Regions from separate parts of the Klebsiella sp. CSG-1 genome, predicted to be linked through region 1. Evidence: predicted binding sites of a transcription regulator. Region 1 holds the regulator's gene; each other region holds the start of a gene.
The links. Region 1 encodes Fur, which represses iron uptake genes when iron is present. Its sites were predicted from a motif close to ATAATAATGAGAACNACTATCAA; they were not measured.
Positions count from the first base shown of each region.

Region 2: the regulator Fur is predicted to act here: its motif matches at 1,993-2,015, upstream of AC007G_RS07335 (TonB-dependent receptor domain-containing protein).
Region 3: the regulator Fur is predicted to act here: its motif matches at 2,068-2,090, upstream of efeU (iron uptake transporter permease EfeU).
Region 4: the regulator Fur is predicted to act here: its motif matches at 4,643-4,665, upstream of zupT (zinc transporter ZupT).

Region 1 covers NZ_JBWNLD010000001.1:315,670-323,060, forward strand. Annotated here, with positions in the region: gene seqA (replication initiation negative regulator SeqA) at 1-206, opposite strand, end outside; gene ybfF (esterase) at 390-1,163, shown strand; gene ybfE (LexA regulated protein) at 1,297-1,590, shown strand; gene fldA (flavodoxin FldA) at 1,740-2,270, shown strand; gene fur (ferric iron uptake transcriptional regulator) at 2,563-3,015, shown strand; gene AC007G_RS01595 (phytanoyl-CoA dioxygenase family protein) at 3,078-4,223, opposite strand; gene AC007G_RS01600 (substrate-binding domain-containing protein) at 4,368-5,384, shown strand; gene AC007G_RS01605 (Gfo/Idh/MocA family protein) at 5,428-6,600, opposite strand; gene AC007G_RS01610 (sugar phosphate isomerase/epimerase family protein) at 6,610-7,391, opposite strand, start outside.
Region 2 covers NZ_JBWNLD010000002.1:585,912-593,302, reverse strand. Annotated here, with positions in the region: gene sitC (iron/manganese ABC transporter permease subunit SitC) at 1-270, shown strand, start outside; gene sitD (iron/manganese ABC transporter permease subunit SitD) at 261-1,118, shown strand; gene AC007G_RS07345 (nitrous oxide-stimulated promoter family protein) at 1,199-1,543, opposite strand; gene AC007G_RS07340 (Rdx family protein) at 1,619-1,912, opposite strand; gene AC007G_RS07335 (TonB-dependent receptor domain-containing protein) at 2,130-4,499, shown strand; gene AC007G_RS07330 (hemin-degrading factor) at 4,684-5,715, shown strand; gene AC007G_RS07325 (heme/hemin ABC transporter substrate-binding protein) at 5,712-6,530, shown strand; gene AC007G_RS07320 (FecCD family ABC transporter permease) at 6,530-7,391, shown strand, end outside.
Region 3 covers NZ_JBWNLD010000010.1:111,924-119,314, forward strand. Annotated here, with positions in the region: gene efeO (iron uptake system protein EfeO) at 1-1,124, opposite strand, end outside; gene efeU (iron uptake transporter permease EfeU) at 1,172-2,011, opposite strand; gene AC007G_RS21940 (NupC/NupG family nucleoside CNT transporter) at 2,285-3,469, shown strand; gene AC007G_RS21945 (DUF3574 domain-containing protein) at 3,501-3,935, opposite strand; gene putP (sodium/proline symporter PutP) at 4,081-5,589, opposite strand; gene putA (trifunctional transcriptional regulator/proline dehydrogenase/L-glutamate gamma-semialdehyde dehydrogenase) at 6,014-7,391, shown strand, end outside.
Region 4 covers NZ_JBWNLD010000002.1:196,412-203,802, forward strand. Annotated here, with positions in the region: gene glnE (bifunctional [glutamate--ammonia ligase]-adenylyl-L-tyrosine phosphorylase/[glutamate--ammonia-ligase] adenylyltransferase) at 1-505, shown strand, start outside; gene hldE (bifunctional D-glycero-beta-D-manno-heptose-7-phosphate kinase/D-glycero-beta-D-manno-heptose 1-phosphate adenylyltransferase HldE) at 564-1,997, shown strand; gene glgS (cell surface composition regulator GlgS) at 2,260-2,469, shown strand; gene ubiK (ubiquinone biosynthesis accessory factor UbiK) at 2,502-2,771, opposite strand; FMN riboswitch at 2,892-3,043, shown strand; gene ribB (3,4-dihydroxy-2-butanone-4-phosphate synthase) at 3,149-3,802, shown strand; gene zupT (zinc transporter ZupT) at 3,860-4,630, opposite strand; gene ygiD (4,5-DOPA-extradiol-dioxygenase) at 4,825-5,616, shown strand; gene AC007G_RS05500 (glutathionylspermidine synthase family protein) at 5,665-6,825, opposite strand; gene AC007G_RS05505 (DUF1190 family protein) at 6,831-7,391, opposite strand, start outside.

The DNA of each region.
Region 1 (7,391 bases):
TTATCTTTCGCCGGATTCACGGGCTTCGCTTCGACGGCAGGCGTCGCTGCCGGCGCCGGAGCGATTTTTACAGCCGGTGCGGCAGTCTGGGAAACGGCGGAAAATTTCAGCATGCGCCGTAAAATGTCGGATGCACTCTCGCCAATATGCTGGGTGTGGCTGGCAATATAGCGATAGAGATCATCATCAACTTCAATTGTTTTCATCTTAATCCAGTGCGATATCTTATTCTGAATACAAGTTGTCAGGATTATAAGGACAAATCCTGACCGCGGATAGCGTCAAACCAGGATGGCGGTAAAACTCAGATAGCTCTGGGTCTTGCAGCCGGATGGCAGAATGTCCAACATAATACCCTAACCCGACGAAGCGAAAAAAAGAACTTTGCCATGAAATTAAATAGCCGCACGCAATCTGCACAAAATCCGCACAATAATTCCCCGGTTGTCCTGGTCCACGGTCTGTTTGGCAGTCTCGACAACCTGGGCATCCTCGCCCGCGACCTGGTGAACGACTACGATATTTTGCAGGTTGATATGCGTAACCACGGTCTTTCTCCCCGTTCGCCGGAGATGACCTACGCGGCGATGGCGCAGGATCTGCTCGATACTCTTGACGATCGGCAGATAGAGAAAGCCACCTTTATTGGTCATTCGATGGGCGGAAAAGCGGTCATGGCGCTCACCGCGCTGGCGCCGGAGCGCATCGCAGGCCTGGTCGCCATTGATATTGCTCCGGTGGACTATCACGTGCGCCGTCATGATGAAATTTTCAACGCCATCAATGCCGTCACCGACGCCGGCGCCGCGTCCCGTCAGCAGGCGGCCACGGTGATGCGCGAACATCTACAGGAAGAAGGCGTGATTCAGTTTCTGCTGAAATCCTTCGTTGATGGCCAGTGGCGCTTCAACGTGCCGGTGTTATGGGATCAATATCCGCACATCGTGGGCTGGCAAACGGTTCCTGCCTGGCCTCATCCAACCCTGTTCATCCCGGGAGGCAACTCCCCCTACGTCACCGATGACTATCGCGATACCCTGCTCGCCCAGTTCCCACAGGCGCGGGCGCACGTCATCGCCGGCGCCGGCCACTGGGTACATGCGGAGAAACCGGAAGCCGTCCTGCGCGCCATTCGTCGCTATCTGACCGCTTTGCAGGCTTAACTGGCTAAAAACTGCCCGACCGCGCTGCAGAATGCCCGCGGTCGTTGGCGCAGCGGTTCGCCTGATGTATTATGGCGCGCTATCTGTGTCGGCTATAGCCCGGCAACTTGTTTCCCCGAAGTCACTCTGAATCATGGCAAAAGAACAAACGGACCGTACGACATTAGATTTGTTCGCAACCGAGCGTCGCCCGGGTAGACCAAAGACCAATCCGCTTTCGCGCGATGAACAACTGCGCATAAATAAACGCAATCAGCTCAAACGCGATAAAGTTCGCGGCCTGAAGCGTGTGGAGTTAAAACTCAACGCTGAAGCGGTTGATGCGCTCAACGAACTGGCGGAAGCTCGCAATATGAACCGCAGCGATTTGATCGAAGAGATGCTGATGAACCAGCTGGCAACCCTGCACAGCCGGGATAAAGCCTGAAAATCCTCAAAAAAACACTTTCATGTAGCAGAGTGTGCAGTCGGGCGTGATTGCTGTTTCCGCGCCCTCTCCTGTTCTGCTATGATTGCCGTTATCTGCGGGCATTACGCCACTACCACATCATTAAGTTTCAAGAGGTTATTTTACTCATGGCAATCATCGGCATCTTTTTTGGCAGCGACACGGGCAACACCGAGAATATTGCAAAAATGATTCAGAAGCAGCTTGGTAAAGATGTTGCTGATGTTCACGACATTGCCAAGAGCAGCAAAGAAGATCTGGAAGCCTACGACATCCTGCTGCTCGGCATTCCGACCTGGTACTACGGTGAAGCTCAGTGCGACTGGGATGACTTTTTCCCGACGCTGGAAGAGGTCGACTTTAACGGTAAACTGGTTGCGCTGTTTGGCTGCGGCGATCAGGAAGACTACGCGGAATACTTCTGTGACGCGCTGGGCACCATCCGCGACATCATTGAACCGCGCGGCGCCACCATCGTTGGCCACTGGCCGACTGCGGGCTATCATTTTGAAGCTTCTAAAGGCCTGGCGGATGACGATCACTTCGTCGGTCTGGCTATCGATGAAGACCGCCAGCCGGAGCTGACCAACGAACGCGTGACTAAGTGGGTTAAGCAGGTCTCTGAAGAGCTGCATCTCGAAGAAATCAAAAACGCCTGATGATTGTGCGGCGTTACCGTTAAATTTCGCCGCATTAATAGATAGAAGCAATCAAACTAATAGCTACAAGTTTTTAACTTTTAATCACATATCTGTACAATGTCCTCTGATTTAACGAGGTCAGGTGACGCAGTTTGTAGCTGGGACCTCGTTTTTGACAGCATACAAGGCCCGATACTTGCAGTTTTCATTTAACGATGGCAGTTCTATAATGAGACGCATTGCATCGGGTGATTCTCTGTATTACTTCCGCTGATGGAAGTAGATCGTTTAGCAACAGGACAGATTCCGCATGACTGACAACAATACCGCATTAAAGAAGGCTGGCCTGAAAGTCACACTTCCACGATTAAAGATCCTGGAAGTCCTGCAGGAACCGGATAACCATCACGTCAGTGCGGAAGATTTATACAAGCGCCTGATCGACATGGGTGAAGAAATTGGTCTCGCTACTGTTTATCGCGTGCTGAACCAGTTTGATGATGCTGGCATTGTGACTCGTCACAACTTCGAAGGCGGTAAATCTGTTTTCGAACTGACCCAGCAGCACCATCACGATCACCTTATTTGCCTCGATTGTGGCAAAGTGATCGAATTCAGCGATGAGTCTATCGAAGCGCGTCAGCGTGAAATCGCCCACCGCCATGGCATCCGTCTGACCAACCACAGCCTGTATCTTTACGGCCACTGTGCGGAAGGCGACTGCCGCGAAGATGAACATGCACACGACGCGCTGGAAAAGTAATTTCCCACCGCGCGGACCGCAAAAAGCCAACCTGACGGTTGGCTTTTTTTATGTGCAAACGCCTACCCTTTTCTGCGCGCGGTATGCTCGTCGAGAGCACGAGTAAACTGTTCCTCATCCCACCGGTTTGCCAGCGCTTCCCGCACCAGAGTCTGTTGGGTTTTCGGGACCATTCCACCTAATGGCGGGTCGGTATCAAGATTGGTGGGGAATGAGTAGCCCCGGGCAGCCACGGCAATCAGCGCCTGAAAATCGCCCGCGCGATATTGTCCGTCCTGAAGCTGGGGATAGATTTTTTTCAACACCAGCTCATGGTTCACATCTTCCATCGGGACGCCGAACGCCGAGGAGATCTGCAAAAGATTAGCGGTGCGAACATGATCAGTCGTCGTGTTGTTCCCGGCGGCATGAAACAACGCCGGGTTAAAAAACAGCCCGTCGCCTTTTTGCAACGGCAACTGAACATAGTGCTGGTTAAAGTAGTCGACGAACTCCGGCTGGCGGTAGGCCATATAGCCGAGCTCATACTGATGCGAAAACGGCAGCAGGCGCGTAGGCCCTGACGCCAGCGGCATATCGCTGTGCGCAACCGCCCCTTGTAACGTCAAATACTGCGACAGAATCTGCGCAGGGATGGGAAACTCGGCAACAAACTCGCCCTGCTGAAAGCCGAGATGATAATCGCGATGGGGCTGCTGCGCTTCGCCGCCAGGGCGTACCTGGTTAACCTGAGCGGTCATTCGCCACGCAGGTCCCAACCACGCCTGACAAATTAACCCAAGCATTTCATTAGCATAGTAGTCGCAGAAGGTCTGCGGGCTACGCTCCGCCAGCTTTTGTAACGCATTCCAGATCCGGCCATTGTTCCCCGCGCGAGAAAAGTGGTCAGCCTGAACCCGGGTGCGAGACTCATCGGCCATGATGGTTTCAAACACCGCCGAAGCGCGGTCGATGACATCCATATCCTGATAAAGCCCGCGTACCACCAGCACGCCGGGACCGTAAGAGAGCCCCTGATGTAGCTCGCTTAATACCGCATGTTTATTGGTCGCCGCGACCTGCGCTAACACGTCATGGTCGTAAATCAGAACTTCCTCAGCGACTTCGCTGACCAGCGGATAGTCTTGTTTGTTCACCTGCTGCTGACAGAAGATGTTGAAATCCTCAACTGAGGCCCGATCGGGTCGGACAAAATATTGCGATGTCATGAGTAGCTCCACGGGGTAAGGGTGCCAGACGGCGGTTATTTTTTTGTTCAACGTCTCGAAAACGAACGTTGTTAAGAAATAACTTAGCAGCTAGACTCCACATCAAGAACCTCAAAAACACCTCATAAAAACCTCATGTGATCGATGGCAAAATTTACCCAAAAGCAGATAGCCGCTCAGTCAGGACTGAGTCTCGCCACGATCGACCGGGCGCTACATCATCGGGGGCAGGTACACCCGCAAACGCTGCATCGCATTCAGCAGGCTCTGGCCGATCTGGAACTGCTGCAAAAGTCCGGGCTCGCCCAGGGAAGAACGATCTATTTCGATGTCATCATGCATACCCCTGAACGCTTTAGCGAGCTGGTCAGGGAGGCGCTCAGCAGCCAGTTAGCCAGCTTTAACCCCTTTCGCATTCAGCTCCGCTTCCACTGTTACGAGGACATCAGCGAGCGAGAGATGAACGCGCTGCTGAAAAAATGCGCGCTCAGCAGCCACGGCGTGATTTTAAAGGCCATGAACTCCCCCTCGCTGGTTTCCACCATCGACGCTTTGCTCAAACGCCGCGTGCCGGTTGTCACCATCGTCACCGACATTCCGTCCAGCGCCCGTCTGCGCTACATCGGCATGGATAATGTTGATGCGGGCAAAGCCGCGGCATTTTTGATGTCAAAGTGGCTGGGCGCCGACAGCACTCAAATCGCCGCCGTCACCGGCAGCAATGATTTCATCGGAGAGCGGGAGCGTATTGCCGGATTTATCTCGGGAATTGAACAGTTTGCCCCGCGCAACAGCATCAATGTCGTCGCCGGCGGACTAGGCATTGACCATCAGATGTACGCCTGTCTGTGCCAGTACCTTGATGCTCATCCGCATACCGAAGCGGTCTATACCGTCGGCGGCGGTAACGCGGGGATTATCCGCGCCTTCGCCGAGAGAAACCGACGCATAAAGACCTTTATCGGCCATGATTTTGACCGGGAAAACCGGGCACTGATGCAGGCGGGGAAAATCGATGCGCTGATAGAACACAATCTGCAGCTGGATGCGCAGACCGCATTCCGCTCTTTGCTGGCCTTCCACGGTTTTATCCCTGAGGGCGACTCGCTCAAACCCTATTCACGGATCAACATCATCACCCGGTTCAATATGTATACCTGAAAGGAAGATGCGCAGTCGGTGAAGAGTGCGCATCCACATCGCCTCAGCGGTATGCTGGCGTGACCCACAGCGACCCCTGCTCATGGCTGTCGACAACCGCCTCGACAAACGCCACGCCTTTAAGACCATCATACACCTGCGGTACCGCGGCCCCCGTCAGGCTGAGCGCCTGCTGCGCCTCACGGCTATGCAAGGCTGCGGCGAAGCCGCTGTAGAGGTTGCTGAACGCCTCGATATAGCCTTCAGGATGGCCCGGCGGCGTGCGGGTACGCGCTTGCGTGAGCGCATCCAGATCCGCGCGCCCGCGCTTAATGATTTGCGTCACCCCTTCTAACGGAGTGAAAACCAGTTCGTTGGGCTGCTCCTGGGACCAGATCAAACTGCCTTTTTCGCCAAATACCCGCAGACGCAGCGCGTTGGCGCAGCCGATCGCCACCTGCGAAGACCACAGCATTCCACGCGCGCCGCCTTCATAGCGGATCAGCACATGGGCATTATCATCCAGAGCACGGCCTTCAACGAAAGTGGCTAAGTCAGCCAGCACGCTCTGCGCCTTCAACCCTGTGACATAGCCCGCCAGATGATAGGCGTGGGTACCGATATCGCCAATCGATCCGCCGCGGCCGTTTTTCAGCGGATCGACCCGCCAGGCCGCCTGCGGGTTATTCTTCAGTTCCACGCCGGTGGCCATCCACTCCAGCGGATATTCCACCTGTACAGTACGTACCTTGCCGAGCAGACCTGCCGCGATCCGCGCACGCGCCTCCACAACCATCGGGTAACCCGAATAGGTATAGGTCACGCCGAGGAAGCGCCCGGTTCGCGCCACGATCTCCTGCAGCGCCTCCGCTTCCGCCAGGGTGGTGGTGAGCGGCTTTTCGCAAATGACATCTATCCCCGCTTCAAGGCAGGCGCGGGCTATCGGGAAATGGGTAAAATTCGGCGTACAGATAGCGATGATATCGACACCATCCTCGCGGGCCGCTTCGGCGGCAACCATGCTCTGATAGTCGGTATAGGCACGATCCTCGGCGATCAAATTGTCGAGAGCAAACGCCCGTCCCCTTTCCGCATCGACGTCAAATGCGCCGGCCACCAGCTCGTAGCGATCGTCAAGCCGGGCGGCAAAGCGATGAATTCCGCCGATATAAGCCCCCTCTCCGCCGCCCACCATTCCTAAGCGAATACGCCGTCCCTGCAAAGTTTGTCTGCTCATTTTGCCCTCTTATAGTCCGAGAATGCTTCGGTTTACCGAACGATCGGCATAGGATTTACAGAAATCATCAAAGGATTGATCGGTCACCTTGATGATGTGTTCCGCGATAAACTGCGCCCCTTCCCGGGCGCCATCTTCCGGATTCTTAAAACAGCACTCCCATTCCAGAACCGCCCAGCCGTCAAAGTCATAACCGGTCAGTTTTGAAAAGATCGCCCCGAAGTCGATCTGCCCGTCTCCCGGTGAACGAAAGCGTCCCGCCCGGCGACTCCACGGCTGATAACCGCCGTAGGCGCCGGTTTTGCCGTCCGGGCGAAACTCGGCATCCTTAACGTGAAATGCTTTAATGCGCTCGTGGTAATGGTCGATGTAGGTCAGGTAATCCATTCCCTGCAAGATCAGATGGCTCGGGTCGTACATGATGTTGCAGCGCGGGTGGTTGCCGGTTTTTTCCAGAAAGCGCTCAAAGGTCAGCCCATCATGAAGGTCTTCGGTGGGATGAATTTCGTAGCACAGATCGATGCCTTGTTGGTCAAAGGCATTGAGGATCGGCGTCCAGCGGCGGGCCAGCTCGGTAAACCCCTCTTCAATCAACCCTTCCGGCCACTGCGGATAGGGGTAGAGATAGGGCCACAGCAGGGTACCGGAAAAGGTGACATGCTTCGTCAGGCCCAGCCGCCGTGAAGCTTTTGCCGCCAGCAGCAGCTGCTCGCTTGCCCACTGCTGGCGCTCCCGGGGATTATTGCGCAGCGCCGCCGGGGCAAAGCTATCGGCAGGCAGATCGAAGGCCG
Region 2 (7,391 bases), on a different contig from region 1:
GGCGCCTTCCTGGTCATTTGCCTGGTAGTCACTCCGGGAGCGACCGCCTGGCTGCTGACCGACCGCTTTCCACGCCTGCTGGCGATTGCCGTCGCTATTGGCAGCCTGACCAGTTTTTTCGGCGCCTGGCTGAGCTACTATCTGGATGGCGCAACCGGCGGCATTATCGTCGTGGCCCAGACCTTGCTCTTTCTGGTGACCTTTGTCTTTGCTCCCAAACATGGCCTGCTGGCCAACCGCCGTCGCGCCAGGGAGGGATCATGCTGCTGACCACGCTTCTCGAACCGTTCCAGTTTTCGTTTATGGTCAACGCCATGCTGGTGGCAGCCATCGTCGCCATTCCCTGTGCGCTGCTGTCGGTTTTTCTGGTGCTGAAAGGCTGGGCGTTGATGGGGGATGCCATGAGCCATGCGGTCTTTCCCGGCGTGGTGGTGGCCTATATTGTCGGGATCCCGTTCGCCATTGGCGCCTTTGTTGCCGGGCTATTCTGCGCCATCGCGACCGGCTATCTCGACGATAACAGTCGCATCAAGCGCGATACCATTATGGGTATTGTCTTTTCCGGGATGTTTGGCGCCGGGCTGGTGCTGTATGTCGCTATTCAGTCCGAAGTCCATCTCGACCATATTCTGTTTGGCGATATGTTGGGGATTTCCGCCAGCGATATTGGGCAAACGTCGACGATTGCCCTGGTGATTGCGCTGATTATCGGGCTAAAGTGGCGCGACTTTCTGCTACACGCCTTCGATCCGCATCAGGCTAAAGCCAGCGGATTACGCTGCGGCCTGCTGCACTACGGACTGCTGTGCATGATTGCCCTGACCATCGTGGCGACGCTCAAAGCGGTGGGGATTATTTTGTCAATCTCGCTGCTGATTGCTCCCGGGGCCATTGCTCTGCTGCTGACCCGGCGTTTTATCAGCGCGCTGCTGCTGGCGGTGGCGATTGCCGTGAGCTGTTCGCTGGGCGGCGTGTGGCTATCGTTTTACCTTGATAGTGCCCCGGCGCCGACCATCGTGGTGTTGTTTACCGCGCTGTTTATTATCACCTTTGTCTGGACGTCGGTTCGCGACAATCAAACCCAGGCGACGTCCGCAGAGACCCCGGGTAGCGGCTGACGCCTTACCCGGGCGACCGAACCGCCAGACCGCACGCATTGTCGCCCGGCTAAGCGCTGCGCAAGCCGGGAAAGCCACCGCTACTTTTTAGGCCGGTATTTTTCCGGAAGCTCCGGCACGGGACGCCGGTCATCAATCAGGTGGCGAATCGTCAGAATCGGGTGACGCCAGAGCATTCGCGGCCCCGCCCAGCGCATGATCTGCTTCATTTCTTCGCGTTTTGCCGGCTGGTAGCAGTGGACCGGGCACTGCTTACAGGCCGGCTTCTCTTCGCCAAACACGCATTTATCCAGCCGCTTATCGGCATAGGCGTTCAGCGCCTGGTAATGCTCCACGTCAGCCTGCGCGTCCGGGCAGCGGCGCTGATAGAGCGAAATCATGCTGCGGATAGTCTTTTTTTCCCGGTCGATGCGTTGACCCGCCATTGCGCTTCCCCATCAATAAAGATGCAAAAATAATACACCTTTATGACCTCTGGCGCAGCCGTTTTCCCCTCTCGCTTACGCCGGGTCGGCAGACTTATCGAGGTGGCCCAGCGACTTCTCGGGGAAACAGACATCCCGTACCCGGCGCTTGAGTTCAGCCGCATCCGGGAAACCCTCATCCTGCTTGCGGTCCCAGATTTGTACGTCGTCGACGGTAATGGTGAAGATGCCGCCGGTGCCCGGGACCAGCGTGACCGAGCCGATATCGGTACTGAACGTATGCAGCAGCTCCTGAGCCATCCAGCTGGCGCGCAGCATCCAGTTGCATTGAGAGCAGTAGTTGATCGTAATCGCGGCTTTGTGACTCATGACTTTCTCGCTGTATCTAAAAGGGCTGATTGTAAACAAATTGCAGATTAAATGGGGAATACATGATTATTTTGTTGCAAACGATAATACCTATCATTACCATTCGCAATCAATAATCATGGAGAAACAGAGTCCGCTAACGGAAGCAACGGGACTCACCTGCAAATCTGGAAGTAACGCGTGAGCCGATACTAATAATTATCAAGGCGTGGCTACTATGTACAAATCCACTCAATCACCGGCCTGGTTTAAGAAAAGCCTGCTGGTGACTTCGTTGCTTGCAGCAATCTATCAGACGACCGCCGGGGCAGCTGATACCACCGCACACACCACCACCAGCGACACCTCATCGGATAGCTCCGAGCAGATGACCGTCACCGCACCCGCTCCCCTGCTCAAAGCCGGCAGCGAACATTCGGTCAGCGCGCAGGAGCTACAGGACAAAGGGGCCAAAGATTTTGGTTCCGTCATGCGTTACGAACCGCTGATCGGCGCGACCGGCGCCAGCGGCGGCTCGGGTAATGGTAAAAGCGGCTTCGACCGCGGCGGCTATACCGGTTATAACATTCGCGGGCTGGAAAGCAACCGCGTCGGGATTGATGTCGACGGCATCGCGCAGCCGGATGCGACAGGGCGCGGCTACGTCGGCCGTGCCGGCCTGAATACGTTTGGCATCGGTCGCGATTACATCGACCCGTATATGTACGGCAGCATCGATATTCAGTCCGGTGCCACCTCGACTGAAACCGCCAACACCTCTATCGGCGGCAACGTCTCCTTCCAGCCGAAATCTGCCGATGATTATCTGCGCCCGGGAAAAACCAGCGCCTTCGGCTACCGGAGCGGCTACGACTCTGCCGACCGCAGCTGGCATAACGGCGTGACGGTGGCCGGCGGAGATGAAACCCTACGCGGCATTTTCGTCTACAGCCGCCGCGACGGCCAGGAAACCCAAAATAACAGCGATAAGATTGACGCCTATCCGGCCAACTGGCACTCCGATGCCTTTATGGCCTCCGGCATCTGGCAGCCAAATGATGAACACAAGCTGACCAGCACGCTCGACTACTACCATAAAACCAACCACACCCACTTTGACAGCTGGGATAGCAGCGGCAACAGCATCATTGGCGATGCCAACCAGACCAGCCAGACTCGTCGCTGGGGCATCAGTCTGAAAGACGACTGGACGCCAATGAATGACTATCTCGACAGTATGTCGACCAAAGTCTACTACCAGCACACCGAGGCCCATGACTGGACCTGGATGCCGGACAGCACCACCGGATCGATGGAAACGGTCAACTCTGACTACGATACCGACACCTGGGGTATTCAGACCGCGCTGGCGAAATCCATTGGTCGCCACGACCTGAGCGCCGGGCTCAACGCCAGCACCACCAAAACCCAGCGCCCGTTCAGCCAGTCGCCGGTCCCGAGTATCTACAGCGAGATCATGCAGCCGGAAGCCGACAGCCGGGGCTACACCCTTGGCGGCTTCGTTCAGGATAAGATCAACTTCGATCTCGACAGCCACAACTTTGCGGTGATCCCGGGCGTGCGCGTGGTGCATCAATCCACCAAACCGGAGAATCTCGGCGATCTGACCACCAACAGCAGCGTGCTGACGGAGTCCTCCGTCGCCAGCCTGTACGGTAAAAACTCCGATACTCAGGTGCTGCCGTCCCTGACCTTCCAGTACGATATCACTCCGCGTACCATGACCTACCTGCAGTATAAACGCGGCGCCGAGTTCCCCAACGCCAGCCAGCTGTACGGCTCCTGGAACCTCGGCTCCAGCTACGCCGGACGAGCGCAGTATGCGCTGATTGGTAACACCGATCTGAACACGGAAACCAGCGACAATTTCGAATGGGGCTTAAAAGGCGAAGTGGTCGAAGGGATCACGATGCGTACCGCCCTGTTCTACAACAGCTATAAGAACTTCATCGCCTATAGCCGCTACACCCGTTCCGGCAATCCGGACCACTTCACCAACGTCCCGTCGAATATCTATACGATTTATCAGGCGGAAAACCGCGATAAAGCCTATATCTACGGCGGCGAAATCAGCGCCAAATTCAACTTTGGCACCTGGTTTGAAGAGGTTAACGGCCTGAGCGCGACGCTGGCCTACGGCTATAGTGAAGGGAAATCGAAATCCAGCTATCTCGGCGACAAATACATCGACCTCGACAGCGTGGCGCCGATGAAGGCTATCGTCGGCGTAGCCTGGGACGATCCGGCGAAACGCTACGGGACCGCGTTGACCGCCACCTTCGTGAAAGGTAAGCAGGCCAGCGCCACCAACCGCGAAAGCTATACCAACACGGGTTCCGCCATTACCGACTCCTCCAGCGAATACATGCGCGTGCCTGGCTACGGCATGCTGGACCTGACGGCCTGGTGGCAGGTGGCGAAAAACGTGCGTATTAACGGCGGCGTTTACAACATTACCGATCGACAATACTGGGATTACCTGAGCAGCCGCAATATTGAGACGTCGACGAATCAGGACGCCTACGATAAAGCGCTGGCGACAATGCCGGGCCGGACCTGGCAACTGGGCGTCAACGTCGATTTCTGATAGCCCGGAGAATAATAAACCCCATGGATTTCAGCATGCCAAGCGGCAGCAGCAGCGTGGGTCGCGATACGCAGACTCAGGCCGGCAGTGCAACGTCCCGTTCGCAACATGCTGAAAGACAGCGGGGATGAACCTGCTCCCCGGTCACGGCCGGGGATATTCATCGTAGAGAAGGATGTGAATCATGCAACACAACGCAAACGAACTGTGGCAGCGCTATCAGGCCGCCAAAGCGCAGGCTTCCGCTAAATATGCCCGTGATATCGCCGCTGAAATGGGCATTAGCGAAGCGGAATTAACCGCCGCTCGCGTTGGCCACGATGCCGTTCGCCTGCAGGACGACATGCGGGCAATCATCGCTGGACTGGAAAGCGTCGGCGAGACCAAATGCATCTGCCGTAATGAATATGCGGTGCATGAGCAGGTGGGCCAGTTTACCCACCAGCACCTTAGCGGCCATGCCGGGCTGGTGCTGAACCCGCGCGCACTCGATCTGCGCCTGTTCCTCAGCCAGTGGGCCTGCGCCTTCCACCTGAGTGATAACGGCCGCCAGAGCATTCAGTTCTTCGACCATCACGGCGACGCGCTGTTGAAAGTCTATGCGACGGCTCAAACCGATATGACGGCGTGGGAAGCGCTGATTGCGGGGCAGACCCATGCCGCCCCGACACCGTTGGCTATCCGCCCCGTTGATGCCCCCCGCTATGCCGCTTCCGCCGACGGCGCGGCGCTGGAAAATGAATGGCGCGCCATGACCGACGTCCATCAGTTCTTCGGGCTGTTGCGAAAATATAACCTCTCTCGCCAGCAGGCTTTCCGTCTGGTCAGCGATGACCTGGCCTGCCGCATTGACCACGATGCCCTGCCGCACCTGCTGGAAACCATTCGCGAAGAGGGCAATGAGATCATGATTTTTGTTGGCAACCGCGGCTGCGTGCAAATCTTTACCGGCGCCCTGGAAAAGCTGGCCCCGATGCGCGGCTGGCTCAACATCTTCAATACCACCTTCACCCTGCACCTGCGCGAAGACAGTGTTGATGAAGTCTGGGTAACGCGTAAGCCGACCTCGGATGGCCACGTCACCAGCGTGGAGCTGTTTGCCCATGACGGTACGCAAATCGCCCAGCTATACGGCCAGCGTAGCGAAGGCCATCCGGAGCAGGCGACATGGCGTAGCCAGGTTGACCGTCTGACGACGGAAGGACAGAGCGCATGAAACGCTGGCTGATGTTATTTGCCGCTCTTCCCCTGTTTGCGCATGCCGCCGCAGAACGCATCATCTCTCTGGGCGGCGATGTCACAGAAATCGTCTATGCCCTGGATGCACAGCAGCAGTTGGTCGCTAAGGACAGTACCAGCACCTGGCCTGCTGCCGCGCGATCGCTGCCGGACGTCGGCTATATACGCCAGCTGAACGCCGAGGGGATCCTGTCGTTACGCCCGACAATCGTCCTGGCGAGCGCGCAGGCCCAGCCTTCGCTGGTCCTGCAAAAGGTAGAGGACAGTCGGGTAAGAGTGGTTAATATCCCGGGCGGTAACGATCTGTCGGCGATTGATAAAAAAATCGTCGCGGTTGCCGACGCGCTGGGTAAGCAGGCTGAAGGTGACGCCCTGCGCCACACCGTTGCCGCACAGATAGCGCAGATCCCCACGCAACCAGTCGGCAAACGGGTGCTGTTTATTCTCAGCCACGGCGGAATGAACACGATGGTCGCCGGGCAAAAGACTGCTGCCGATGGTGCTATTCAGGCCGCCGGGCTGCAGAACGCGATGCAGGGATTCGACCATTATCGCAGCATGTCTCAGGAAGGCGTGATCGCCAGCCTGCCGGACCTGGTGGTGATCTCCGCCGACGGGCTTAAAGGTATGGGCGGTGAAGCCGGCTTATGGAAACTGCCGGGGCTGGCGCAAACGCCTGCCGGTCGCCATAAACAGGTGCTGGTGATTGACGATATGGCCCTGCTCGGCTTTGGACCGCGGACGCCGCAGGCGGTCAGCGAGCTGAGGAAAAAAGCGGAGCAGCTCCCCTGATGCGCTCCACTCTCTCTCGCCATCTGTGGTTAATGACGCTGCTGCTGGTGAGCCTGACGCTGTTCGCGACTACCCTCGGCGCAATGCCTCTGCCGCTCGCCAGTCTGTGGCCGCCGGGGGATGAGGTGCTGCGCCATATCTGGCTCACCATTCGTCTGCCGCGCGTCCTGCTGGCGCTGCTGGTCGGCGCCGCGCTGGCGCTCTCCGGCTGCGTCATGCAAGGGCTGTTCCGCAACCCATTAGCCGATCCCGGCCTGCTGGGGGTCAGCAGCGGTGCAGCGCTGGCGGTGGCCTGCTGGCTGGTTCTGCCGCTGTCCGTTCCGGCGCTGGTGGCGCTGTATGCTCCCATGCTGGCGGCGTTTATCGGCAGTATCGCAGTCATGGTGGTCATTTTTATCCTCAGCCAGGCGAATGAGGGTTCGCTATCGCGCCTGCTGCTGGTCGGGATCGCCATCAACGCGCTGTGCGGCGCGCTGGTGGGGGTGCTGGCCTGGATAAGTAACGACACCCAGCTGCGCCAGCTGTCGCTGTGGGGGATGGGCAGCCTCGGCCAGGCGGAGTGGTCCACGCTGCTGGTCGCGGCCACCTTAATCTTTCCTGCTTCGCTGATCATCTGGCTAATGGCTTCCCGCCTCAACCTGCTACAGCTTGGCGATGAAGAAGCCCACTACCTGGGGATTAACGTCCGGGCCGTGCAGCGTCTGCTGCTACTGTGCAGCGCGCTGCTGGTGGCCTCTTCGGTGGCAATCAGCGGCGTGATTGGCTTTATTGGCCTTGTGGTACCGCACCTGATACGAATGTGGCTGGGGCCGGACCACCGCGCGCTGGTGCCAGGATCGCTGCTGGCCGGGGCGATCTTAC
Region 3 (7,391 bases), on a different contig from region 1:
TCCAGCCCAAGGATCCCGCGCAGCTGAGACAGATCTTCCGCCAGCGTGGTGATCGGCCCTTTTAACGCATTACGATCCGCATCCGTCAGCTTGTCATACGTTTCGAAGCCGTCTTTAGTGCGGTATTTGCTGAGGATAGCGTCAACTTTCTTGAAGTTAGCATCCACTTTCGCCAGCAGCGCGCTGTTCTCTTTTTGCAGCTGCGGGCGCAGCAGGTCAACAATCTTCTGCGCGCCGTCGATGTTCGCCTGGAAGTCCCACAGATCGGTGTGGCTGTAGCGATCTTCTTCGCCGCTGATTTTGCTGGCCGCGACTTCTTCAATCAGGCCCGCCGCGCCACCCACCACTTTCGACGGCGGGAACGCCAGTTCGCTGATGCGTTTTTGCAGTTCAAGCACATCGCTGTTCAACTGGTCGGCATACTTTTCCATCCCCTTGACGCTGTTGTCGCCAAACAGGGCTTTTTCCAGACGGTGGAAGCCGGTGAATTTCGGGTCTTCGGCTTTTTTCTCGTAATCGTCTTCACGCGCATCAATACTGCCGTCCAGATCGGAGAACAGTTCTGCGATCGGTTCAATGCGCTCGTAGTGCTGACGCGTCGGAGCATACAGCGCTTTCGCTTTTTCAATATCGCCCGCTTTCACCGCGTCGGTGAAAGCTTTCGTGCCGCTAACCAGCTGTGCGGTTTCCGCCGTAACGTAGGCTTTATAGGCGGTGATCGCCTCGCCAAGGCTTAACAGCGCATCGGCTTTCGCCGCATCTTTGGTGGCGGCGCCGGTCACGATCAGCTTGCCTTTCGGGTTGGTCAGCAGACCGCAGGTCATGTCGTATTCGCCCGGCTGCAGGTTCGCCGTCAGCTTTTGCGTAAAGCCTGGCGCAATGTTCTCGCGCTCTTCCACGACCATCACGCCTTTGAGAATCTCCCACTCCAGCGCTTTCTGACTGTGGTTTTGAATAATGAACTGCGTTTTCCCCGCTTTCACGGTGACGTTCATCGGCTCACACTGTTTGTCGTTAACGGTGACTTTTACCTGCGGGATATCCGCAGCCTGAGCGTAGAAGGCAGAGCTGAACAACGCTGCGACGGCAAGCTGCAGCGCATTACGGCGAAAATGAATCATCATGATCATCCCTTTCGGTAAGTATGTTGTAACCATAATCCTGCGGCGCCCTACTTAAGCGGAGCGGTGCGCGAGGTTGCTGTATTGTTACGCGGCGGCAGCGCAAACAGCACCAGCGCCGGAATCAAATAGATAAAGTAGACCGCCACTTCACTGACGGTAGGCGTCTCCTGGTAACCGAAGATCCCTTCGAGCAGCGTGCCGAAAAGCGTGTGGGTCGACAGCACGCCGCTCAGGTCAAACGCCACGTCCTGGAAATGGTTCCACAGACCGGCTTCATGAAAGGCGCGAATTGCCCCGGCAGCCAGCCCGGCCGCCACCAGCAGAATGAACAGACTGGTCCATTTGAAAAATACGCCGAGGTTAAGGCGGATCCCGCCCCAGTAAAGCAGGAAGCCGAGGACAATCGCGGTAGCCAGTCCCAGCATCGCCCCGAGCGGCGGCCAAATTCCGACATCCTGCTGGAATGCCGCCAGCAGGAAGAACACCGACTCCAGCCCTTCCCGCGCGACGGCGAAAAAGACCATCATGATCAGCGCCCAGCCGTGATGATTACCGCGCTGCAGAGCATTATCCACCGCCTGTTCCAACTGCTGCTTCACGTTGCGCGAGACTTTACGCATCCAGAACACCATCCAGGTCAGGATGCATACCGCCACCAGCGCCACGATGCCTTCGAACAGCTCCTGTTCCCGCTGGGGAAACTCGCCGGTCGTTTCGTTGATAAAGATCCCCAGGCCCAGGCACAGCGCCGCCGCCAGGATTACGCCAATCCACATGACGCCAATCCAGCTGCCGCGCTGGGTGCGTTTGAGATAGCTGGCAATCAGGCTGACAATCAGCGCCGCCTCCAGCCCTTCGCGTAACATAATGAGAAATGGAACAAACATGCCGACACCCTTCAATGTGAATCGCAGTCAGTGGATGCAAAGATAAGTAAATATTTCTGATAGTGATTATCATTACAATAATCAGAAACACAAGTGAAATGTAGAGAGTTTGGTGACGAGTTGTAAATTAATTGCTGTAAAATAATCACTTAGGGGACTATCTGTCTGCGTCGCGTTCGGCCAGTCGGCGCGGCGGTTTTTTCGCTGCAGATATTTACCAGGTTGACCGGCTGTGGCTAAATAGCGGCCTTATTGACCTGCGAAATGAACAACATGACACAATTCTTGCACTTCCTGCTGGCGCTGGCGGTTATCCTCGGCCTTGCCTGGCTTGCCAGCTATGACCGACAAAAAATCCGCGTTCGCTATATTATCCAGTTAATTATCATTGAAATTGCGCTGGCATTCTTTTTCCTGCATGCCGAAAGCGGTCTGTGGATAGTTAAAAATATCTCTGGTTTTTTCACTTCGCTGCTCGGCTTTGCTGCCGAAGGCACCAACTTTGTATTTGGCGGCATGAGTGAAAAAGGGATGGCGTTTATTTTCCTTGGCGTGCTGTGCCCGATTGTCTTTATTTCGGCGCTGATCGGTATTCTGCAGCACTGGCGCATTCTGCCTGTTTTCATCCGCGTGATTGGCACCCTGCTCTCCAAAGTCAACGGCATGGGTAAACTGGAATCCTTCAACGCCGTCAGCTCGCTGATTCTCGGCCAGTCGGAGAACTTTATCGCCTACAAAGGCGTGCTGGGCGACCTCTCCTCACGTCGGCTGTTCACCATGGCAGCCACCGCGATGTCCACGGTATCGCTCTCCATCGTCGGCGCCTATATGAGCATGCTCGATGCAAAATATGTGGTCGCGGCGCTGATCCTGAATATGTTCAGCACCTTTATTGTGCTGTCGATTATTAACCCGACGCGTCCGGGTAGCGAAGAAGAGATTAAGCTGGAGAAGCTCCACGAATCACAAAGCTTCTTCGAAATGCTCGGGGAATATATTCTTGCCGGCTTTAAAGTAGCGATGATTATTCTGGCGATGCTGATTGGCTTTATCGCCCTGATCAGCGCCATTAATGCCCTGTTTGCCACGCTGTTTGGCCTGAGCTTCCAGCAAATTCTTGGCTATGTATTCTATCCGCTGGCCTGGCTGATTGGTATTCCGCTCAGCGATGCGTTGAACGCCGGAAGTATTATGGCAACCAAGCTGGTGGCCAATGAGTTTGTGGCGATGATTGAGCTGCAAAAAATTGCCGCCGGCATGACTCCGCGTGGACTGGGCATCCTCTCGGTCTTCCTGGTCTCTTTCGCGAACTTTGCCTCCATCGGCATTATCGCCGGGGCCATTAAAGGGCTGAACGAACAGCAGGGCAATATCGTCTCCCGCTTCGGCCTGCGTCTGGTCTACGGCGCCACGCTGGTCAGTCTGCTTTCCGCCAGCTTTGCCGGCCTGGTGCTATAAGAGATACGGCGGGGACTTCCCCGCCGTTTTTTCAGAAGTGAACGCAGACCGGTTGGTCAACGCGCATCACCGACTCCTGGGCAAAGCGCGATTTATAGAGGTTACGTAACGCCTCGATCCCCTCTTCGCTGCCACCGTCCTTACCATGAATCAGCATCAGCGCTTTGCTCTGCTCGCGGGCCACGCTGCCATCATTCCCCAGCCACTGGCCTCGGGCGTCAAACACCGTTAATCCCTCACGAAAACGCGGCGTGACGTCGCGGTCAACAAACTGCTGCCACTCCTGGGGGGTGATATCTTTACCCGCCGGGCGGCTTAAACCGAAATAGAGCGTGGTCTGCACCATCGCATTCTCTGCCGGGCATACCGCTGCCGTGGCAACCGGCGTACTCTTCTTCGCCGGTGCCACGCAGCCGCCAAGCAGCCCTGCCATCACCAGCACCAGCGCACCCTGTCTGAACGTCATTTTGCTATCCTCATTGTTTTTTGTGCCCCCGATATCAGCGTATTTTCATGGAATTAGCAAGAGGTGGGAGCCGTGCCGGGCGCCTGGCCGGCTTTCAGCCACAAAAAAGCCCGCTGAGCGCGGGCTTGATTAACCGGTCGTGAGTTTACTCGGCGGTAGCCGGTGTCGGCGGAGCCGAATGATAATGGGCGTCCGCTTCGGCAAAGCGTTGCTGCATGGATATCGACGGGGCTTTGCCCAGCAGGCTGAAGACCACGATGCCCAGACTGCCAAAGATAAAGCCAGGGATGATTTCATACAGGCCCAGCCAACCGAACTGTTTCCAGACAATCACCGTCAGCGCGCCAATCACCATCCCGGCCAGCGCCCCGTTACGCGTCATCCGCGACCACATCACCGAGAACAGTACGACCGGACCAAACGCGGCACCGAAGCCTGCCCAGGCGTAGCTCACCAGACCCAGCACGCGGTTGTTCGGGTTTGCCGCCAGCGCGATGGCGATCAGCGCCACCACCAGGACCATCGTCCGTCCGACCCACACCAGCTCTTTCTGACCGGCGTTTTTGCGCAGAAACGCTTTATACAGGTCTTCGGTAATCGCGCTGGAGCACACCAGCAGCTGACAGCTCAGGGTGGACATCACCGCCGCCAGAATCGCCGACAGCAGAATACCGGCAATCCACGGGTTAAACAGGATTTGCGCCAGTTCGATAAACACGCGCTCGGAGTTCTGATTAACCGCGCCGGCCAGCGCCGGGTTATTATTGAACCATGCAATACCGAAGAAACCGACCGCCACGGCACCCGCCAGGCAGAGAATCATCCAGGTCATACTGATGCGACGTGCGTGAACGATACTGTGGTGCGAATCCGCCGCCATAAAACGCGCCAGAATATGCGGCTGGCCAAAGTAGCCCAGGCCCCAGCCCATCAGCGAAATAATCGCCACAAAATTCAGTCCTTTGAGCATATCGACATTTTCAATGCTCTTCTGCTTGATCACTTCCAGCGATTCACCAAAGCCGCCAACGGAAATAATCACCATCACCGGCGTCAGAATCAGCGCAAAAATCATCAGGCTGGCCTGTACGGTATCGGTCCAGCTTACCGCGAGGAATCCGCCGACGAAGGTATAAATAATCGTCGCCGCCGCACCGGCCCACAACGCCGTTTCATAGCTCATGCCAAAAGTGCTTTCAAACAGACGGGCACCGGCAACAATCCCGGAGGCACAATAAATGGTGAAGAACAGCAAAATAACCAGCGCCGAAATAATACGCAGCACGCGGCTTTTATCTTCAAAGCGCCCGGTAAAATAATCCGGTAAGGTCAGCGCATTATTATTTACCTCGGTGTGTACGCGCAGACGACCGGCGACCAGTTTCCAGTTAATCCATGCGCCGAGCGTCAGACCAATGGCAATCCAGCTCTCGGAAATACCGGAGAGAAATATTGCGCCGGGCAATCCCATCAGCAGCCAGCCGCTCATATCGGAGGCGCCGGCAGAGAGCGCCGTCACAAATGGCCCGAGACTGCGGCCGCCGAGAATATAATCATCAAAGTTTTTTGTCGATCGCCAGGCAATAAAACCGATCAGTACCATGCCAAATATATAAATAATAAAAGTCACCAACATGGGGGTGCTAATAGCCATGTAAAATCTCCAGATTCTTTTGTCGACAACGTCCTGCTTTGTCATTTTATTCCACTACCGGAACGGGGTAGTGGCACAAGGATTGTATTGGGCGACCGTATCCTGACGGAAGCGTCGGCATTTCACAAACGATTTAACACAGCATTTACACTAATTTTTGTCCGTACCAAACTTCATTTTGTTATAGGTTGCACTCTCTCACGTTTTTATTGGTTGCACCTTGTAAAACTGTTAACTGACGCATAAAAAACCCCAGCGCAGAAAGGTTAATTTTCCGTTACATCCACCATCTCAATTAACAACTCACTCATTTCTCAGCTTGCTACACAGGTCACGATTAACAAGGTTGCACAAAGTTGCAACATAGTAGATATTTTCGCGTAACCGCAAAAAAGAACAACGATTCATAACAGGAGTGATAAGCATGGGCACCACCACCATGGGTGTTAAGCTTGACGACGCGACGCGTGAACGCATCAAGTTCGCCGCGAGCCGTATTGACCGCACGCCGCACTGGCTGATTAAACAGGCCATTTTCAACTATCTGGAAAAGCTGGAAAACGACGAGACGCTGCCCGAGCTGCCGGCCCTGCTTGCCGGCGCCGCCAATGAAAGCGATGACGTCAGCAGCCCGGTCGATGAGCCGTGGCAGCCATTCCTCGAATTTGCCGAGCAGATTCTGCCGCAGTCCGTCACCCGGGCCTCGATTACCGCCGCTTACCGCCGGGCAGAAACTGACGCCGTCCCTATGCTGCTGGAGCAGGCGCGCCTGCCGCAGCCGCTGGCTGAACAGGCGCATAAGCTGGCTTATCAGCTGGCGGAGAAACTGCGTAATCAAAAAACCGCCAGCGGTCGCGCCGGCATGGTGCAGAGCCTGCTACAAGAGTTTTCGCTCTCTTCACAGGAAGGGGTGGCGCTGATGTGTCTGGCGGAGGCGCTGCTGCGTATTCCGGACAAAGCCACCCGCGATGCCCTCATCCGCGACAAAATCAGCAACGGTAACTGGCAGTCGCACATCGGCCGCAGCCCGTCGCTGTTCGTCAATGCGGCAACCTGGGGCCTGCTGTTTACCGGCAAACTGGTCTCTACCCATAACGAAACCAGCCTTTCGCGCTCGCTGAACCGGATTATCGGCAAAAGCGGCGAACCGCTGATTCGCAAAGGCGTCGACATGGCGATGCGTTTGATGGGCGAACAGTTCGTGACCGGCGAAACCATCGCCGAAGCGCTGGCCAACGCCCGCAAGCTGGAAGAGAAAGGGTTCCGTTACTCCTACGATATGCTGGGCGAGGCCGCGCTCACCGCCGCCGATGCTCAGGCCTATATGGTCTCCTACCAGCAGGCGATCCACGCGATTGGCAAAGCCTCTAACGGCCGCGGCATTTATGAAGGCCCGGGGATTTCGATCAAGCTCTCTGCGCTGCACCCGCGCTACAGCCGCGCACAATACGATCGGGTGATGGATGAACTGTATCCGCGGCTGAAATCATTGACCCTGCTGGCGCGTCAGTACGATATCGGGATTAACATCGATGCCGAAGAGGCCGATCGCCTGGAGATCTCCCTCGACCTGCTGGAGAAGCTGTGCTTTGAACCAGAGCTGGCCGGCTGGAACGGAATTGGCTTCGTGATTCAGGCCTACCAAAAACGCTGCCCGTTCGTCATTGATTCCCTGATTGACCTCGCCACCCGCAGCCGCCGTCGCCTGATGATCCGCCTGGTAAAAGGCGCCTACTGGGACAGCGAAATCAAACGCGCGCAGATGGACGGCCTCGAAGGCTACCCGGTGTATACCCGCAAGG
Region 4 (7,391 bases), on a different contig from region 1:
AGCCTGGACCTGGGAACATCAGGCCCTGGTGCGCGCCCGCGTGGTCTATGGCGATCCTGAGCTGCAGGTGCGTTTTGATACTATCCGGCGCGATATTCTCAGCACCCCGCGTGAAGGGGAGACGCTGCAGACCGAAGTACGGGAAATGCGGGAGAAGATGCGCGCGCATCTCGGCAATAAGCACCGGGATCGCTTTGATATTAAAGCCGATGCCGGGGGCATTACCGACATTGAATTTATTACCCAGTATCTGGTCCTACGCTATGCGCACGATAAACCGAAGCTGACGCGCTGGTCTGATAACGTGCGCATTCTGGAACTGCTGGCGCAAAACGACATTATGGATGATGAAGAAGCGCGGGCGTTGACCCATGCGTACACCACGCTGCGCGATGCGCTGCATCATCTGGCCTTGCAGGAACAGCCGGGGAACGTCGCCCCGGACGCCTTTACCCATGAACGTCAGCAGGTGAGCGCCAACTGGCAGAAGTGGTTGATGGCTTAACTAAAAAACCGGGTGTGCTATTATCGCGCGCAAAGTTTGTATCTCGCAGGAGAGAGTCATGAAAGTAACGCTGCCGGAGTTTGAACGTGCAGGAGTGTTGGTGGTTGGCGATGTCATGCTGGACCGCTACTGGTATGGTCCCACCAGCCGTATTTCCCCCGAAGCCCCGGTACCGGTGGTCAAGGTGGAAAATATCGAAGAGCGTCCCGGCGGTGCGGCAAACGTGGCGATGAACATCGCCTCTCTCGGTGCGACTTCCCGTCTGGTCGGCCTGACCGGAATTGATGACGCCGCGCGTGCGCTCAGTAAGGCGCTGGCGGATGTCAACGTGAAGTGCGATTTCGTCTCCGTGCCGACTCACCCGACCATCACCAAGCTGCGCGTGCTGTCGCGCAACCAGCAGCTGATTCGCCTGGATTTCGAAGAGGGATTCTCCGGCGTCGATCCGCAGCCGATGCATGACCGTATTCAGCAGGCGCTGGGTACCATCGGGGCGCTGGTGTTGTCCGATTATGCAAAAGGCGCGCTGGCTAGCGTGCAGACCATGATTAAGCTGGCGCGCGATGCTGGCGTACCGGTGCTGATTGATCCGAAAGGCACCGATTTTGAACGCTATCGCGGCGCCACGCTGCTGACGCCGAACCTCTCCGAATTCGAAGCCGTAGCAGGCAAGTGCAAAGACGAAGCCGACATTGTCGAACGCGGCCTGAAAATTATTGCGGATTTCGAACTCTCCGCACTGTTGGTGACCCGCTCCGAGCAGGGGATGACGTTGTTGCAGCCGGGCCGTCCGCCGCTGCATATGCCGACTCAGGCGCAAGAAGTGTATGACGTCACCGGTGCCGGCGATACGGTGATTGGCGTGCTGGCGGCGACGCTCGCCTCCGGCAACACTCTGGAAGAGGCGTGCTACTTTGCCAACGCGGCGGCTGGCGTGGTGGTCGGCAAGCTGGGGACATCCACCGTGTCACCTATCGAGCTGGAAAACGCCGTGCGCGGGCGCGCGGAGACCGGGTTCGGCGTGATGAACGAAGACGAGCTGAAACAGGCCGTTGCGGCGGCGCGTAAGCGCGGCGAGAAAGTGGTGATGACCAACGGCGTGTTTGACATTCTGCATGCGGGCCACGTTTCTTATCTGGCTAATGCGCGTAAGCTCGGCGATCGGCTGATCGTTGCGGTCAACAGCGATGCGTCGACCAAACGTCTGAAAGGCGAGTCTCGTCCGGTTAACCCGCTGGAGCAGCGCATGATTGTGCTCGGCGCGCTGGAAGCCGTCGACTGGGTCGTCTCATTTGAAGAGGATACGCCGCAGCGCCTCATCGCCGGCATTCTGCCGGACCTGTTGGTCAAAGGCGGCGACTATAAGCCGGAAGATATCGCGGGTAGCGAGGAAGTCTGGGCGAACGGCGGCGACGTTCTGGTGCTGAACTTTGAAGATGGTTGCTCTACGACCAACATCATTAAGAAGATCCAGAAAGACAGCGGGAAGTAATTTGTGACGCCGGGCGGGCGTTCTGGGAGATCGGGGCTGTGTATCGTGCGGCTGAAGAACCCCGGATAACGCCCGACAAAGAAAGCCGACGATCGTAAGATCGCCGGCTTTTTTTATTTATTGATGACAGAGATGATTCAGCGCAATAAACAGGCGATCTGAGCGCATTTTTCGTACAGAAAGCGTTAGCGTAAGTATAAATACTGAAGTCAGTAGAAAGCATATGACCAATCAGAACACACACGGCTGAAGGAGTATGCGGATGAATCATCACGAACTGTATTCAATGAAGAACTTTGATTTTCTGGCCCTGAGTTTCGCCAGAATGTATGCGCAAGGTCATGCCGTTGATCTGCAGGCCATTGTCGGCAATATGGATGAAGCTCAGCGTGAATGGTTTTGCCAACGGTATGAGCTCTACTGCCGTCAGGTCAGTGAAGAGGCGGCGTCGGAGCCAGAGCTGGAACACTGATACAACAACGGGCCTGACGGCCCGTTGTTTTTTTACTGCTTTTCTTCGACGGTCGGGGCGGCCGCGCGGCTTTCCAGATCGCTGATTCGCTGCTCCAGCAGCGCCAATTTTTCGCGGGTGCGCAGCAGCACCTGCGTCTGCACATCAAACTCTTCGCGACTGACCAAATCCAGGCGGGTCAGCTGCGACTGGAGTACCTGACGGATCTTTTTCTCGACATCTTCCCCAAGATCGCGAAGGCCTTTCGGCATCGATTCATGGACCTGGCGGGCGATTTGTTCAATTTTTTTCGGGTCAATCATGGTGGTTTCCTGCTCTGGTCGATTTATCGCTCATTGTAGTGCGATCGACGCTACCTATAAACCAGAAATGTTTGAAGCTTATGCATTGCCGATGATAATCAATAGCGTTATAGTGATCTCGCTTATTCTCAGGGCGGGGCGAAATTCCCCACCGGCGGTAAATCAACCATAGCGTTGAAAGCCCGCGAGCGCTTTCTGTGAAAGCAGAAAGGTCAGCAGATCCGGTGTAATTCCGGGGCCGACGGTTAAAGTCCGGATGGGAGAGAGTAACGGCTCAGTCGGGTTTCGATCCGCTTGCGTTGACTTTTGCCGCTAAACCGGCGCTCCTAAGACTGCCCTGATTCTGGTAACCATAATTTTAATGAGGTTTATTTACCATGAATCAGACGCTCCTTTCCTCTTTTGGTACCGCTTTTGAACGTGTGGAACACGCTTTAAATGCACTGCGCGAAGGCCGCGGTGTGATGGTGCTTGATGATGAAGACCGTGAAAACGAAGGCGACATGATTTTCGCCGCCGAAACCATGACCGTTGAGCAGATGGCGCTGACCATTCGCCACGGCAGCGGCATTGTCTGCCTGTGCCTGACCGATGAACGCCGTAAGCAGCTTGACCTGCCGATGATGGTGGAAAACAACACCAGCGCATACGGCACCGGCTTTACCGTGACCATCGAAGCTGCAGCAGGCGTCACCACCGGTGTTTCCGCCGCTGACCGCGTGACCACCGTGCGCGCGGCCATTGCCGACGGCGCTAAACCTTCTGATCTCAACCGTCCAGGCCATGTCTTCCCGCTGCGTGCGCAGCCGGGCGGCGTGCTGACCCGCGGTGGTCATACTGAAGCGACCATCGATCTGGTGACGCTGGCGGGCTTTAAGCCGGCTGGCGTGCTGTGTGAACTGACCAACGACGATGGTACGATGGCGCGCGCGCCGGAGTGCATTGCGTTCGCGCAGAAGCATAATATGGCCGTGGTGACCATTGAAGATCTGGTGGCCTATCGCCGCGAACATGAGCGCAAAGCCAGCTGATTCTGGCCCCGCGTCATAGCAAAGCCCACCTCTGCGTGGGCTTTGTTGTTTTTGCCATCAGCCAATGCCCATTGCCTGCAGCGCAACCAGACTTAATCCCATCACCGACATGCCGCACAGTACGCCATAGCTTGGGTTGCTCTGCGGATCGATCTCTTTTGCCAGCGGCATTAGCTCATCGACCGACAGCGCCACCATGATCCCGGCAACGGCTGCCATGATGGCGCCCATCATGACGGGTGACACCAGGCTTCCGAGGATCAGCCAGGCCAGCAGGCCGCCGAGAATCTCCGCCATACCGGAAAGCCCGGCCCAGAGTACGGCCTTATACCGTGAACCGGTGGCGGCATAAACCGGGCCGGCCACCGCCAGCCCCTCGGGAATATTGTGTAAAGCGACCGCCAGCGCGACGCCCATGCCCAGCTCAAGGTTATTACTGGCCGTTACAAAGGTGGCGATCCCTTCCGGGAAGTTGTGCAGGCTGATGCCCAGAGTCAATAACATTGCGGTTCGGCGGAGGTTACGCGGACGCGGCATACCTGGCGACATGAGATCCTGTGGATGCGCGTGGGGCAGCATACGGTCGAGCGCAAAGTAGCCCAGCAGGCCGATGACAAACATACCGTAACCGAGCAGCGGCGACATGCCCTCCGCGTTCAGCGCAGCGGGCAGCATCTCCATCAGTGAGATAAGCAGCATGATGCCCGCGGCAAAGCCCAGGGAGAATCCCAGCAGCCGGTTGGATGGCTTCTGGCCCAGCACGCCAAAAATAGCCCCGATGAATGTGGCGCTACCCGCCAGCAGCGTCAATATTAAGGGTGACGACATTATTCATTTCCTTTGATAATGATTATCATTAATGATATCCAGATTATCAGCTCACGACGAGAGGGAGATGCGACCCTTTACAGCGAATTACATTCAAATTTTCTGACGATCATCATCATGCTTATCTGAGTTTATCCTGACGCAAAAACGCGTAATGTGAAGGCATCACAATTCCTCTGTTTAAGGATATCACCATGTCCCGTACCCGAATGCCAGCGTTGTTTTTAGGCCACGGCAGCCCGATGAACGTGCTGGAAGATAACATCTATACCCGCGCCTGGCGGCAGCTGGGCGAAACATTGCCGCGGCCAAAAGCTATCGTTGTGGTTTCTGCGCACTGGTTTACTCGCGGTACCGGGGTAACGGCCATGGAAACGCCGAAGACGATCCACGATTTTGGCGGCTTCCCGCAGGCGCTGTACGATACGCATTACCCGGCTCCTGGTTCACCTGAACTGGCGCAGCGTCTGGTTGAGCTGCTGGCGCCGGTGCCTGTGACCCTGGATAAAGAAGCCTGGGGCTTCGATCATGGATCATGGGGCGTGCTGATAAAAATGTATCCCGATGCGGACATCCCGATGGTGCAGTTGAGCATCGACAGCACCAAACCGGCAGCCTGGCATCTGGAGATGGGGCGCAAGCTGACCGCGCTACGTGATGAAGGCATCATGCTGGTGGCGAGCGGTAACGTGGTGCATAACCTGAGAACGGCACGCTGGCATGGCGAGAGCACGCCTTACCCGTGGGCGGAATCATTTAATGACTACGTCAAAACCAACCTGAGCTGGAAGGGACCGGCTGCAGAGCATCCGCTGGTGAACTATCTGGCGCATGAGGGCGGATCGCTTTCTAATCCGACGGCGGAGCACTTCCTGCCGCTGCTCTACGTTCTGGGTACCTGGGACGGCGAAGAGCCGATATCTATTCCGGTGGAAGGGATGGAGATGGGATCGCTGAGCATGCTGTCGGTGCTGATTGGGGCGTAGAAGATAGCGGAAAAACCCCGGCAGGCGTCAGCGCTGCCGGGGCAAATCTTATTCGACGAAAATGTGCGGATAGAAACGCGACAGATCCTGGGTGATCAGCGCCCGATCCTCGCGTACGCCGATCCCGGCTGGCCGATCGTTGATGAGCCAGCTGCCGATCAGCGTATAGCTGTCGCCAAACTTCGGCAGCGGATAGAACTCCTGCACGATGGTGCCTTCTTCTCCGTATGGACCCTCAACCGCTTCCAGCACTTTGCCGTTTTCCACGATCGATACGTTAGCCCCTTCACGGGAGAAGATCGGCTTAATGACGTACTTCTCCATCTCCGGATGCGCATCTTCGCTGAAGTAAGCCGCCAGCAGGTTAGGGTGGTTCGGGAACATCTCCCACAGCAGCGGAAGCAGAGCTTTGTTCGAGATGATGCTCTTCCACGCCGGTTCGAGCCAGCGTACGCCCGCGTCTTCCAGTTTGGTGGAGAACATCTCGCGCAGCATATACTCCCACGGGTAGAGCTTGAACAGGTTGCCAATCACCTGATCCTGCAGGTCGGTAAACTGACCTTTTTCACCCAGGCCGATATCTTCGATATACAGAAACTCGGTGGCCACACCCGCTTCTGCGGCACAGTCCTGCAGATACTGAACGGTACCGCGATCTTCTTCGGTATCGCGACAGCAGGCCATATGCAGCAGCTGGAAGCCAAACTGTTCGCGCAGCTCGGAAAAACGCTCGATCAGCTTTTCCTGCAGGCTGTTGAACTGGTCGCTGCCTGCTGGCAGCTGGCCGGCGTTGATCTGATCTTCCAGCCAAATCCACTGGAAAAAGGCGGCTTCATACAGCGAGGTCGGGGTGTCGGCGTTGTTCTCCAGCAGCTTCGGCTCGCCCACGCCGTCCCATGCCAGATCGAGACGCGAGTAGAGCGACGGCTGGTTGGTTTTCCACGACTGGCGAACGAAGCCCCAGGTGTGTTTCGGAATGCGGAACTTCGCCATCAGTTCATCGCTGGCGACGACTTTTTCCACCGCCTGCAGACACATCTGGTGCAGCCCGGCGGTGACCTCTTCAAGCTTTTCAACCTGCGCCAGCGTCAGTTTGTAATAGGCTTCTTCGCTCCAGTACGGCTCGCCATACATGGTATGAAAGTTGAAGCCGTATTCGGTCGCCTTCTCACGCCAGTCCGGGCGCTCCGTGATGCTGATTCTTTCCATGTGATTTAGCCGCCCATTGAGCGTTTAGTCGAACTGGTGCCTGCCGCGCTGCGCTGCATAGCAGATTGCTTCGCGACCGATTCACCAAAGCCGCCGCGGGTGACGGTGCTGGTGGTGGCGGGTTTTGGCGCCATCGCCGTTTTCGGTACGTTCATCGTCCGGCCCGGCTGTGCGGCGCCGTAGCTCTTACCGCCGGCATCGGTGTACTGGCCATAAGCTGGGCTGGCCGGGTTTTTCGAGCTGAACAGCGGCTGCTGTGCACCCATGCCGCCACCCATCATACGGCCCATCATGTAGCCTGCCATCAACGGCATCCAGAAGCTGCCGCTGCTTTGTGCCTGCGCCTGGTTTTCTGGCGCGACGCCTGCCTGAGCCGGCGTTTGCTGGCACTGGCCTTCGCCGAATTCAGCGACGCAATCTTCACGCGTGGCATATTTCGGCGCGGTACGTACCGCTTCCTTCTGTGCGTTGTTGAAAGCGGTGGTGCATTCAGCGCTTTTTCCCGGGTTGGCTGCAGAGCAGTCATCGGCGTTTTGGTACAGAGAAACCGTCTCGTCGGTTTTTTC